2 linked regions of the Desulfovibrio desulfuricans genome follow. The protein of the gene in region 1 binds, or shares a complex with, the protein of each later gene. Links are inferred from orthologs where the notes say so. Each region holds a gene or a part of one and is shown in the gene's direction. Other genes may lie near its edges.

Region 1 (4,408 bases):
TGTTGCGCAGGGTTTATGACCAGATGCCCGAGCCGCGCTACGTGCTCGCCATGGGCAGTTGCGCTTGCAGCGGCGGGCTTTTTCAGTCGTATGCCGTAACGCAGGGCGTGGATCAGATTATCCCGGTAGACGTCTATGTGCCGGGTTGCCCTCCCAGGCCGGAAGCGCTTTTTGACGGCTTTATCAAGTTGCAGGAGAAAATTAACAAGGAGCAATTTCGATGGAGTCCCTGGAGATAGCGCGTCTGCTGCGTGAGGCTTTTCCGCAGGAAGTGCTCGACATACAGGAGTTTCGCGGGCAGGCGGCAGTGCTGCTGCGTCACGGTCGCATCCTTGATGTGCTGGTCTACGCCAGGGAGCATTTTGACATGATGCACCTGCGCTCGCTCTGCGGGGTGGACAACAGCCGCCGCAAGCAGGAGGGCCTTGGCGCGTTTGAGGTCGTCTACAACCTGTATTCCGTGAATCAGCGCATTGCCCTGCGTCTGCGCGTCCAACTGGACGATCCCGATGCGGGCATTGATTCCGCAGTGCCCTTGTGGCCTGTGGCCAACTGGCTTGAGCGCGAAGTCTTTGACCTCATGGGCATACACTTCAAGGGGCACCCTGACCTGCGCCGCATTCTGCTGCCGGATGACTGGCAGGGGCACCCCCTGCGCAAGGCCTATCCTGTGCGCATCCCCTCGCGTGGCGTGCCTGAGTGGTCTGGTCTGACCGAACTGCGCGAACACGCCAGGGCGGCGGACGCCCTGAGCTGGCAGGGGGGAGAAAAGCATGAGTGAAATCCGCAAGCAGAGCATTGAATGCCCCGTGCGTCACGGTCAGCCTGTGGGGCGTCAGAACGTGCAGGAATTGCTGGGCAGGGAACTGCCCGAAGACGCTGACAACTTTGACTGCTTTGACGAAAGCGACGAGGACCGTACCAGCCTGCGCCTCGGGCCGCAGCACCCTGCCACGCACGGCGTGTTGCGCCTCGACCTTGAGCTTGAGGGTGAAACCATTTTGAGCTGCGACCCGCAGGTGGGGTATCTGCACCGCGGCTTTGAAAAAATGGCCGAAACCTTCACCTACGCGCAGGCCCTCACCCTCACCGACCGGCTGGACTACATCGCCGCCATGTCCAACAACACGGGTTACTGCCTTGCGGTGGAAAAGCTGCTGGGCGTGCAGGCTCCGCTGCGGGCGCGTTACATCCGCACCATCGCCTGCGAGATGTCGCGTCTGTGCTCGCATCTGCTCTGGCTTGCCACCCACGCGCTGGATATCGGGGCCATGACCGTGTTTCTGTACTGCTTCCGCGAGCGCGAAATGCTGCTGGATCTTTTTGAAGACCTCTGCGGCGCGCGCCTCACCCTGACGTATCCGCGCATTGGCGGTGTGCGGCAGGACGTGACAGGGCGCTTCATGGACGGCTTGCAGGATTTTCTCAATATCTTCCCCAAGCGCATACTTGAGTACGAAACCCTGCTTGATACCAACCGTATCTGGTTGCAGCGCACGGTGGGCGTTGGCGTGCTGAACGGCAAGGAAGCCCTGGCCCTGGGCCTCACCGGGGCCTGCCTGCGCGGCTCGGGCGTGGATTACGATGTGCGCAAGCACGAACCCTACGATGCCTATGATCTGGTGGATTTTGAAGTGCCGCTGGGCAGCGATGGCGATATTTACGCCCGCTACCGCTGCCGCATGGAAGAAATGCGCCAGTCTGTGCGCATTCTGCAACAGTGCGTGGATCAGCTCCCCCCCGGCGCGACCCTCGCGGCAGACGCCCCCGATCTGCTCATGCCCTACAGGGCGTGGCGCAGCGAGGCTGAAACAGCGCTTTTTGGCGGCAGCCTGCGGCAGGTCATGCACGACAACAATATCTACATGCCCGGCGATGTGTACGTAGCCACGGAGGCTCCCAAGGGCGAGCTTGGCTTCTACTTTGTGAGCGACGGCAGCAGCAGGCCTTACCGCATGCATGTGCGCGGCCCGTCGTTTATCCATATCGGCGCGCTGGCAAGCATTGCCCCGGGCGGGCTTATTGCCGACCTCATCGCCAATATCGGCAGCATGGACGTGGTGCTGGGAGAATCTGACCGGTAAACCTGGGGGCAGACTGCGAGGCCTGTGGGCTGAGCAGGGCAAACCGGGTTTACGGCTACAACCAATCTGGCAGGGAAACCATGAATGTTCTGGTAATTGTGCTGCAACTTCTCGTGCTTCTGGTGGTCGTGCTGCTGCATGTGGCCTACGCCACATACTTTGAGCGCAAGGTCATCGGCCATATGCAGATGCGCATGGGCCCCACCCGCGTGGGCTGGCTCGGCTTGCTGCAACCCATCGCGGACGGCATCAAGAGCTTTTTCAAGGAAGACATCATCCCATCCGCGGCAGACAAGCCCATCTTCATGCTTGCTCCCATCATCTGTCTGGTGCCCGCCTTTGCCTCGCTGGCAATACTGCCGTGGGCCGAGGGCTGGGCTTTGTCCAACATCAATATCGGCCTGCTTTTTGTGTTCGCCATGAGCTCCCTTGGCGGCTACGGGGTCGTGCTGGCGGGTTGGGCCTCAAACTCCAAGTTCAGCTTTCTGGGCGGGCTGCGGGCCTCGGCACAGGTGATCAGTTATGAAATCGCCATGGGCCTCAGCCTTGTGGGCGTGATGCTGCTCTCCGGTTCGCTCAATCTGGGCGACATCGTGGCCGCGCAGGGCGATTCGTTTTTTGGCATGTTCGCCTTCCGCCAGTGCATTGGCTTTTTTATCTTTTGCGTTGCCATGCTGGCGGAAACCAACCGCGTGCCCTTTGATCTGCCCGAGGCGGAAAGCGAGCTTGTTTCTGGATACTGCACGGAATACAGCGGCATGCGCTACGCCCTGTTTTTCATGGCCGAATACACGTCCATGTTTGTGATGGCCACGGTGGGCGTGGTCTGTTTTCTGGGGGGGTGGCGCGGCCCGGTTGAGGTGGGCTTTTTCCCGCCGTTCTGGTTGGTGCTCAAGGTGTACGGCGTCATGTTTTTCTTTTTCTGGGTGCGGGCCACGCTGCCGCGTTACCGCTATGACCAGCTCATGGCCCTTGGCTGGAAGGTGCTTATCCCCCTGGCGCTCTTCAATATTGTGATTACCGCCCTGGGCAAGGCCCTAGCCTCTTGATGAGGAGAGCAGACATGCAGATTCAGTACAAAGCGCCTCGCAACTGGCTGCAAACCCTGTTGCAGACGGAAATAGCCCAGGGCATGGCCCTGACCTTGCGGCGCATGTTCAACCGCCCCATCACGCGGCAGTACCCGGAAGAAAAACCAGTGGTCGCCGCGGGTTTTCGCGGGCGGCACGCCCTGGTGCGCGATGCCGCAACCGGCGAGAGCCGTTGCGTTGCCTGTATGCGCTGTGCGCGGGTATGCCCCTCGCACTGCATACGCATCCGCTGGAGCCGCGCCGCAGATAACAGCCGCGTGGTGGATGCCTACAACATCGACGCCCTGCGCTGCATTTTTTGCGGCTACTGCGCGGAGGTCTGCCCGGTGAACGCCATTGTGCTGACGGAAGTCTATGCCTACGCGGCCAACGGGCGTTCGGCCTTCAAGTTTGACAAGCAGGCCCTGCTGGACAACTGGGACGAATTTGCAGCGCAGAAGGGCGACATGAAAGGCTATGCGAACCCCCTGTGCCGCCCCCGCAACATGCCAGAAGGCGCGCTTGCGCATGCCAAACGGGTGGCGGTGGATGCGGAATGGAGCGGAGCGGAACAGTGGGTGGGCAAGAATCACCGCGCTACGCATGCGCAAGGCGCAGAGCCGAATCCGAGCGCGCCCGGCCATGGTCAGGCGCATCAGGACGGTGCTGCGCAATGATCTGTCAAAAATCTGTGCTGATCTGCGGCAATGCCCGTGCCTTGCAGGCCACCTTGCCCGCAGCGGAAAAAGCATGCACGGCACGATGGGCGGAGAACGTGGATGACAGGCCTCCTTACCGAGGCATCCCTGAACAGAGCGCAAGTCCACTGCGGAGGTGGAACGGTGTTTGGTGAAATATTTTTTCTATACTGCGCCTTTGTCATAACCGTGTGCGGCGTGCTGGCTATCAGCCTGCGCAATCCCATTCACTGCGTGCTGTTGGTGCTGCTGCTGTTCTTCCACATGGCGGCGGTCTACCTGACCTTGCAGGCGGAATTTCTGGCAGCCATACAGATCATCGTCTATGCCGGGGCCATTTTGGTCATGTACCTCTTTGTGCTCTTTCTGGTGAACCTGCAACGCGAGTTGCGGCTGCCGGCCCTGACCCCAAAACCCATTGTGGGCTACGCGCTGGCCGCTGCCCTGTGCGGCGGCATGCTCTGGGGCGTGGCTGGCTTTGTACCGGGCGGCAAGGGCCAATGGCCCCTGGAAGCCCTGCGCGAGGTCACGCACACCAAGGCCTTGAGCCGCGAGC
Region 2 (7,691 bases), on another replicon or contig:
ATATATTCGGATCGGTAGTCCACTTTTCGCGGCTGGATTCGCTGCTGGACATGTGCCGGGCCAATTCGCTCTGGCCCATGACATTCGGCCTTGCCTGCTGCGCCATTGAAATGATGGCGACCGGCGCGTCCCGCTTTGATCTGGCGCGCTTTGGGGCCGAGGTGTTCAGACCGTCGCCCCGGCAGAGCGATGTGATGATCGTTTCCGGCACCATCAACAAGAAGATGGCCCCGGCTGTGCAGATTCTTTACGACCAGATGCCCGAGCCAAAGTGGGTCATCGCCATGGGCAATTGCGCCATTTCCGGCGGGCCTTTTGTGTACGAAGGGCAGTACGGCGTGGTGGAGGGCGTGGGCAAGCTTTTTCCTGTGGATGTGTTCATTCCCGGTTGTCCGCCAAGGCCGGAAGCCCTGATTGAAGGCATCTTGAAGCTGGAAGAAAAGCTCACAGGCACCCGGCGCTGGCCCGTGGTGACGCCCCCGGGGCTTCCCGGCCCTGCGGCGGCGCAGGCGGCCAGAATGCAGGAGGAGGCGCAAGCGCCCCCGGCACCTGCCGGGGATGCTGCGGGTGATGGTGGCGCGTCCGTTGGCACCGTCGGCAATGACAAGGTGGGCAAGGAAGCAGGAGGGCATACGTCATGAACGCAGAAACCCTTGGCGCACAGTTGGCGGCCCAGCCCGGAGCCAGTGTTCGCGCTGCAGATCATGCCTCTGTGGGCTATGATCTTGATGTGGCGCTGCCGGAAAGCTCCCTGCTTGCCGCCGTGGGCATCATGGACGGAGCGGGGTACTTTCTTGAAGGAATGACCGGGGTTGACTGGCTTGGCGAATGCGAAGCCCTGCGCAAGGAGGCCGAAGCCAAGGCCAAAAAGGCCGCCGAAGCCGCCGCTGTCAGTGCAGCGGACGCCCCGGATACCAGCCAGGCCGCCCCACCTGAAACCCCAGTGCAGGAATCCATACCGCAGGAAGACGAGCTTGAAGTAGTATACGACTTCAACCTCTATTCCGCCCGCCACAGGGTATGCTTGCGGGTGCGCACGCCGCGCTCCAACCCGCAGATCCACACCATCGCCGAAATTTATCCCATAGCCCACTGGCACGAGCGCGAGATTCACGAGTTCTTTGGCATCGTCTTTATCGGGCACCCCTACCTCATCCCCCTGTTGTTGCCCGAAGACGCGGAATACCACCCCTTGCTCAAGGACTATAGCGCATGAACTATCTTGCCCAAAGTCCCACAGACGAGCGGTTTGTTCTGAACCTTGGCCCGCAGCATCCGGCTACGCACGGCGTTTTGCGCGTCAAGATGGTCATGGACGGCGAGTATATAGTGGAGGCCGAGCCTGTGCTTGGCTACATCCACCGCATGCACGAAAAAATGGCCGAAAACCGCACCTGGGCGCAGTTTATGCCCAATACGGGCCGCATGGATTACCTGCATGCCCTGGCCTACAACCACGGTTATGCCTGCCTGGTCGAGCGCGCCGCTTCCATTGAAGTGCCGGAACGCGCCGAATTCATCCGCGTCATCACCAATGAGCTGAACCGGGTTTCAAGCCATCTGCTCTGGTTTGGAGCTTTTGTGCTTGATCTTGGCGGGTTCTCGCCGCTTTTGTACGCTTTTGACGATCGCGAGCAGATTCTGGATCTGCTGGAATCCGTTACCGGGTCGCGGCTCACATACTGCTACTTCCGCTTTGGCGGCGTGTACAACGATGTTGACGATGACTTTGTAACAGGCACGCGGGCCTTTATCGCGCGTATGCGCAAGCGCCTGCCCATGTACCATTCCCTCGTTTCCAAAAACCTCATTATCCAGCAGCGCCTTGTGGATGTGGGTTTTGTACCTGCCGAGATGTGCCGCAAATACGGTGCAACCGGGCCTGTGGCGCGCGGTGCGGGCATTGCTTACGACGTGCGCAAGCACGAGCCATACGGCGTTTATGACCGTTTTACTTTTGACGTGCCCGTGTACTCCGAGGGTGATTCCATGGCCCGCTACAAGGTGCGCATGGACGAGATTGAGCAGAGTCTGCGCATTCTTGAGCAGGCCCTCGACTATCTGCCCAAAGGCCCGGTTATGGCGGCCAAGGTTCCCAAAACCATCAAACCGCCCAAGGGCGACTATTACCACGCTGTGGAAACGGCGCGCGGTCTTCTGGGTATCCGCGCCGTCAGCGATGGCAGCGGTACCCCCTGGCGGCTCAAGTGGCGCACCCCCTGTTTTTCAAACCTGCTTGTTTTTGGCGAGGCGGGCAGGGGAATGCTGCTGCCCGATGCACTGGCGCTGCTCGGCAGCCTTGACCTGGTGATTCCGGATATTGACCGCTAAGGAACACAGCTATGACGTTTTATTCCGAAATGCTGCGTCTTCTGGGGTATCTTGTAGGATTCCTTGTCTTTGTGGCGCTTAACGCGGCCTATCTGGTGTGGGTTGAGCGCAAGGTGGCAGGGCATATACAGCGGCGCATAGGGCCCAAGGAAGTTGGCCCCTATGGCCTGTTGCAGCCCTTGGCGGACGGTTTCAAGCTCATGACCAAACAGGTGTTCATTCCCAAGGATGCAGACGGCGTGCTGTTCTGCCTTGGGCCTGTGCTGGTCATGACCCCGGCCTTCATGAGTTTTGTGACTATTCCCTACACCGAAGGCCTTGTGGCGCGTAACCTTGATCTGGGGCTGTTGGCCATCTACGCCTTTGCCTCGGTAAACGTGCTGGGCCTCCTGCTCGGGGCGTGGGGTTCGCGCAACAAGTACGCGGTTATCTCCGCCGCGCGCGTGGTTTCGCAAAACGTGGCCTACGAAATCCCCATGCTGCTTGTTGTAGTGAGCCTTGTGATGGTCACGGGCACTCTCAACCTCAGCGAAACCGTTGCCACGCAATCGGGCGGGTTCTGGCACTGGAACGTGCTGCGCCTTTCTGCAAGCCCGCTCATGCCGGTTTCGTTCATCATTTTTTTCATCTGTATGCTGGCGGAGACAAACCGCGCCCCCTTTGACATGGCCGAGGCGGAAAGCGAACTGATCGCAGGCGCTTTTACGGAATATTCGGGCATGGGGTTTGGCGTGTACTTTATGGGCGAGTACGCCAACGTGGTGGTTGGCGCCAGTCTGCTGACCCTGCTGTTTCTTGGCGGGTGGGATTGCCCGCTGGGGCTTTGGCCGGGGGCGCACTGGTTTGCCATCAAACTCTACGCGGTCATTTTTACCGTAATCTGGGTGCGCTGGACATTTCCGCGCACAACCTTCTACGGCCTGCTGAACCTCTCATGGAAGGTGCTTATCCCCATTGCGCTCGTCAACCTCATCATTACCAGCGCGTTGCTCAAGGTGCTGTAACATGAACGCATACTTTAAAAATATCTTTTCAGGCGGGTGGAGCCTCTTTGTGGGCATGGGCATAACGCTGCGCTATTTTTTCAAGCCGGTGGTTACATCATCCTACCCGCGTGAGGTGCTGCCCATAACACCGCGCTACAGGGGCCATATCGACCTTGTATACGACCCGGAAACCGGCACGGACAGGTGCATTGTGTGCGGATCGTGCCAGAAGGCCTGCCCCTCGGGCTGCATAGAGCTTGCGGGCGAAAAACTGGATGGGGCCAAGAAGAAGACCCTCACGAGCTACAAACTGAATTTTACCAAGTGCAGCCTGTGCGGTATGTGCGTGGAATCGTGCCCCACAGACGCGCTGACGTTTTCTCATGACTACAATCTGGCCGGGTTTGACGAGGCGGAGTATCACTTTGACCTTGTACGGCGGCTCAAGGAGCGTCCCTGATGTCCAGTCATGAAACTATGCAAACGCTGGCTGAGGGCATTTTCTGGTTCTTTGTGCTGGTGACGTTTAGCGGCGCGGTGCTGGCTGTTTCGGCGCGCACGCTCATACGCCGCGTGGCCGGGCTTGCCCTGTGCTTCACTGGCGTGGCGGGGCTTTATTACTACCTTTCCAGCCCCTTTGTGGCCTTTATGCAGATGCTTGTGTATGTGGGCGCGCTGTGCGTCACCATTACATTCGCCATCATGCTGGCTGAAACGTCGGACGCAAACCGCGCCCCGCGTCGCAACAGGCTGAGTCTTTTTCTGGGCGCTGCGGCCAGTTGCGCCATCACGGCGGCGCTTGTGGTGCAATCCATCGTGGCTCCCTGGCCGGAGACGCCGCCGTCGCAGATAGAAGGAACCATCGAGCGCATCGGACAGGCCTTGCTGAGCACGTATTCCATGAGCTTTGAACTTATTTCCGTGGTTCTGGTGGTAGCCATGGTGGGGGCGCTCGCACTGGCCCGCCACGGGAGGGACAAGTGATGCACTACGCAAGCTTGAGTCAGTCTCTTGAAACCTATCTGGTCATCGGCGCGGCACTGTTCGGCCTGGGGCTGTTCGGCATGGCCATGCGCCGCACGTTCATAGGCATGCTCATTGCGTCCGAGCTTATCCTCTGCGGGGCTTCGGTCAACTTTATGGCCTTTGGCCGGTTCTGCGCGCCAGACACGGCAACCGGGCAGATCGCAGCCCTGTTTGTCATGGCCATCGCAGCGGCGGAAGCGGTCATTGTGCTTTCCATCATCATTGCGGTGTATCGGCTGTACAGATCTGTTGAAACGGACGCTCCGTCAGACCTCAAAGGTTAAGGGGAACAGCATATGGATATTGTTGAATCCGTCAGACCCCTGGCCGCCATACTTACAGCGTTGATCGGCGCATGCCTGATAATGCTGACGGGCCGTCGGCCCAACGTGCGCGAGACCGTTTCTTTTGTAACGGCGGTGGTCATGTTCTGCATCATCGCCTCCATGATCGGCGATGTTGCGCCTGCGCCCCTGGGGCTTGGCCACACGCTGCACCTCACGCTTTTCCCCATCCTGCCGGGGCTTTCGGTGAGCTTTCGGGCGGATGCTTTTTCCATGGTATTTGCGCTGGTTGGCTCGTTTTTGTGGATTATCACCGTTTTTTACGCGGCAGGGTACATGCGCGGCCTCAACGAGCATGCCCAGACGCGCTTCAGCGCCTGCTTTGCCCTGACGCTTTTTGGGGCAATGGGCGTGGCCTTTGCCGACAACCTGTTTACGCTCTACCTGTTCTATGAAGTGGTCAGCGTGTGCACCTATCCTCTTGTGGCCCACCATCAGGATGCCGAGGGCTATGACGGCGCGCGCAAGTATATTGTGTACCTGACCACCACGGCAAAAGGGCTGGTGCTGCCAGCCATGATCGTCATCTACGTGCTGACGGGCAATCTGGACTTTGCCCACAACAGCCACACGGGCATCTTGTCCGCCGGGGCCAGCGATGCGCTGGCAACCGTGCTGTACGTTTGCTGCATCCTGGGTTTTGCCAAGAACGGCATCATGCCGTTCCACCACTGGCTGCCGGGCGCAATGGTTGCTCCCACGCCTGTTTCGGCCCTGCTGCATGCGGTGGCGGTGGTCAAGGTGGGCGTGTTTTGCACCACGCGCGTCATGCTCTTTGTGTTTGGCACTGATTTGATGAAAAGCCTGAACCTTGGCGTGCCCACGGCCTACTTTGTTTCGTTCACCATTCTTGCGGCCTCCATCATTGCCCTGACCAAGGACAACCTCAAGGCGCGGCTGGCATATTCAACCGTGAGCCAGCTCTCCTACATCGTGCTTGGCGTGGCGCTCCTGACCGTAGACGGCATACAGGGAGGCATAGTGCACATCGCCAACCACGCATTCTCAAAGATAACGCTCTTTTTCTGCGCAGGCGCGATCTATGTGGCAACGCACAAAAAGTGCATTTCTGAGATGAGCGGCCTTGGGCGCTCCATGCCCTTTACCTTTGCGGCCTTTGCCGTGGCCTCGCTTTCCATGATCGGCGCGCCGCCTGTGGCAGGATTTGTGACCAAGTGGAAGCTGCTGGTGGGCGCAATGGAAATGCCCGCGCATTCCATGGGCATATTGCTGGTGCTGCTGGCAAGTACGCTCCTGAATGTGGCCTACTTTGCGCCTGTGACCTACAAGGCATTTTTCGGCAAAAGGCCGGAAGGCGAAGAAACGGGCATTCGTGAAGCACCGCTGAGCATGGTTGTGCCCATTCTCATAGCGGCTGGCGTTTCCGTGTTCATCGGCATTTACCCCGATGCCATCATGTCCTTCGTGAAGGTGGTGACAGGATGATAGTGAACATCATCGAATTTTTCCGCGCCCGGCTCAAGGCTACCATCCGCGTGTGCCTGGTGGTGCTGGCCGCGCTGGTGGTGTGGGACGCCCTGTTTGTTTCAAAAGAGCATGTGCACACCTTTGTGGAGCGCATACCCGGATTCTGGGCCGCGTTCGGCTTTGTCGCCTGCGTTGTGATTATCATCGTTTCCAAGTGGTTCGGCCATTTGGGCATTATGACCCGCGAGGATTATTACGATGACTGAGCCATGGATTCACCCCTCCGCAGTTCTGTTGCTGGGCGCGGTAATTTTGCCGCTGCTGCCCAAGGCCCTGCGCCGGATATGTATCGTGCTTGTGCCGGTGCTGGCCTTTTGCGCCGTGCTGCTCATGCAGGGGCACAATGGAGTATACGGCGTGCTGCCTTTCATGAAATGGCAACTCATATTCGGCAAGGTCGATGCGTTGAGCATGGTCTTTGCCTACATCATGACCCTCATGTGCGTGATCGGCTCGGTCTATGGCCTGCATGTGGAAGAAGCCGCGCAGCACTCCGCCGCCTGGACATATGTGGCAGGATCACTGGGCGTCATCTTTTGCGGGGACTACCTGACGCTCTTTCTCTTTTGGGAGCTGATGGCCTTTTCCTCCGTATTTCTGGTGTGGTTCAGGCGGCGCAAGGAGTCGCTGGCCTCCGGCTACCGATATCTGCTGGTGCACACCGCGGGTGGTTTGCTGCTGCTGGCAGGGCTTGTGCTGCGCTACCGGGCCACGGGCGATCTGACCTTCGGCCCCATCGGCGTGGCTGATCCGCAGCTCTACACCTACCTGATCATGGCCGGGTTTATCCTCAACGCGGCAGTGCCGCCCTTGCATGCGTGGCTGCCCGATGCCTACGGCGAAGCCACGGTGACAGGCGCGGTATTCATGTGCGCTTTTACCACCAAAACCGCCGTATATGTGCTGGCGCGCAGCTTTGCGGGCATGGAAATTCTGGTGCCGCTTGGCGTGTGCATGGCCCTGTACGGTGTTGTGTACGCCGTGCTTGAAAACGACGCCCGCCGCCTGCTGGCCTACCACATTATCAGTCAGGTGGGCTACATGGTGGCAGCTGTGGGCATAGGCACGCCGCTGGCCATCAACGGGGCCTGCGCCCACGCCTTTGCCCACATTCTCTACAAGGGGCTGCTGTTCATGGGCTGCGGCTCTGTGCTGCACATGACGGGCGTGAGCAAGTTCACCCAGTTGGGCGGCCTGTACAAAAAGATGCCCAAAACCTTTGTATTCACTCTGGTGGGCGGGCTTTCCATTTCGGCCTTTCCCCTGTTCAGCGGTTTTGTGACCAAGGCCATGATCGTTGCCGCCGGATTTGAGGCGCACAACTACTGGGCGGGCTTTCTGCTCACCCTGGCTTCTGCGGGTACCTTCCTGCACACGGGTCTGAAGGTTCCTTACTTCATCTGGTTTGGCAAAAACAACTGCTCCAAGGAAACATGGGAACGCGCGGGCGATCCGCCGCTCAACATGCAGGCGGCCATGGCGGTGGCGGCGTTTTTGTGCATCTTCATCGGCTGCC

What was found. The genes of interacting proteins can lie anywhere in the genome.
Region 2: the proteins of nuoH (region 1) and NE637_RS01395 are in contact, whole or in part, in a cryo-EM structure (PDB 6ZJN), measured with the Thermus thermophilus proteins. The link is inferred for Desulfovibrio desulfuricans from one-to-one orthologs. Residues at the interface, in WP_096411122.1 of Thermus thermophilus: Arg41, Phe42, Val44, Arg45, Met46, Thr296, Tyr354; in WP_096411123.1 of Thermus thermophilus: Thr2, Leu3, Lys4, Leu6, Ser9, Thr13, Tyr16, Leu17, Val22, Thr23.

What each region holds. Positions count from the first base shown.
Region 1 is NZ_JANFYZ010000002.1:100,169-104,576, forward strand. The notes cover bases 1,390-4,148. They hold nuoH (NADH-quinone oxidoreductase subunit NuoH), read left to right. Parts: upstream 1,390-2,164; coding sequence 2,165-3,133; downstream 3,134-4,148. Other genes in these bases: nuoD (NADH dehydrogenase (quinone) subunit D), read left to right, coding at 1,390-2,084; nuoI (NADH-quinone oxidoreductase subunit NuoI), read left to right, coding at 3,148-3,831; NE637_RS03130 (NADH-quinone oxidoreductase subunit J family protein), read left to right, coding at 3,934-4,148. Outside these bases: NE637_RS03105 (NADH-quinone oxidoreductase subunit B), read left to right, coding at 1-239; NE637_RS03110 (NADH-quinone oxidoreductase subunit C), read left to right, coding at 221-781; more of nuoD, read left to right, coding at 774-1,389; more of NE637_RS03130, read left to right, coding at 4,149-4,408. UniProt on the Escherichia coli protein: NDH-1 shuttles electrons from NADH, via FMN and iron-sulfur (Fe-S) centers, to quinones in the respiratory chain. The immediate electron acceptor for the enzyme in this species is believed to be ubiquinone.
Region 2 is NZ_JANFYZ010000001.1:338,545-346,235, reverse strand. The notes cover bases 2,328-5,056. They hold NE637_RS01395 (NuoI/complex I 23 kDa subunit family protein), read left to right. Parts: upstream 2,328-3,336; coding sequence 3,337-3,777; downstream 3,778-5,056. Other genes in these bases: NE637_RS01380 (monovalent cation/H+ antiporter subunit D family protein), read left to right, coding at 4,640-5,056; nuoK (NADH-quinone oxidoreductase subunit NuoK), read left to right, coding at 4,301-4,627; NE637_RS01390 (NADH-quinone oxidoreductase subunit J family protein), read left to right, coding at 3,777-4,301; nuoH (NADH-quinone oxidoreductase subunit NuoH), read left to right, coding at 2,343-3,335; NE637_RS01405 (NADH-quinone oxidoreductase subunit D), read left to right, coding at 2,328-2,331. In the rest of the region: NE637_RS01420 (NADH-quinone oxidoreductase subunit A), read left to right, coding at 1-18; NE637_RS01410 (NADH-quinone oxidoreductase subunit C), read left to right, coding at 638-1,216; more of NE637_RS01405, read left to right, coding at 1,213-2,327; more of NE637_RS01380, read left to right, coding at 5,057-6,133; NE637_RS01375 (hypothetical protein), read left to right, coding at 6,136-6,381; NE637_RS01370 (Na(+)/H(+) antiporter subunit D), read left to right, coding at 6,374-7,691. UniProt on the Escherichia coli protein: NDH-1 shuttles electrons from NADH, via FMN and iron-sulfur (Fe-S) centers, to quinones in the respiratory chain. The immediate electron acceptor for the enzyme in this species is believed to be ubiquinone.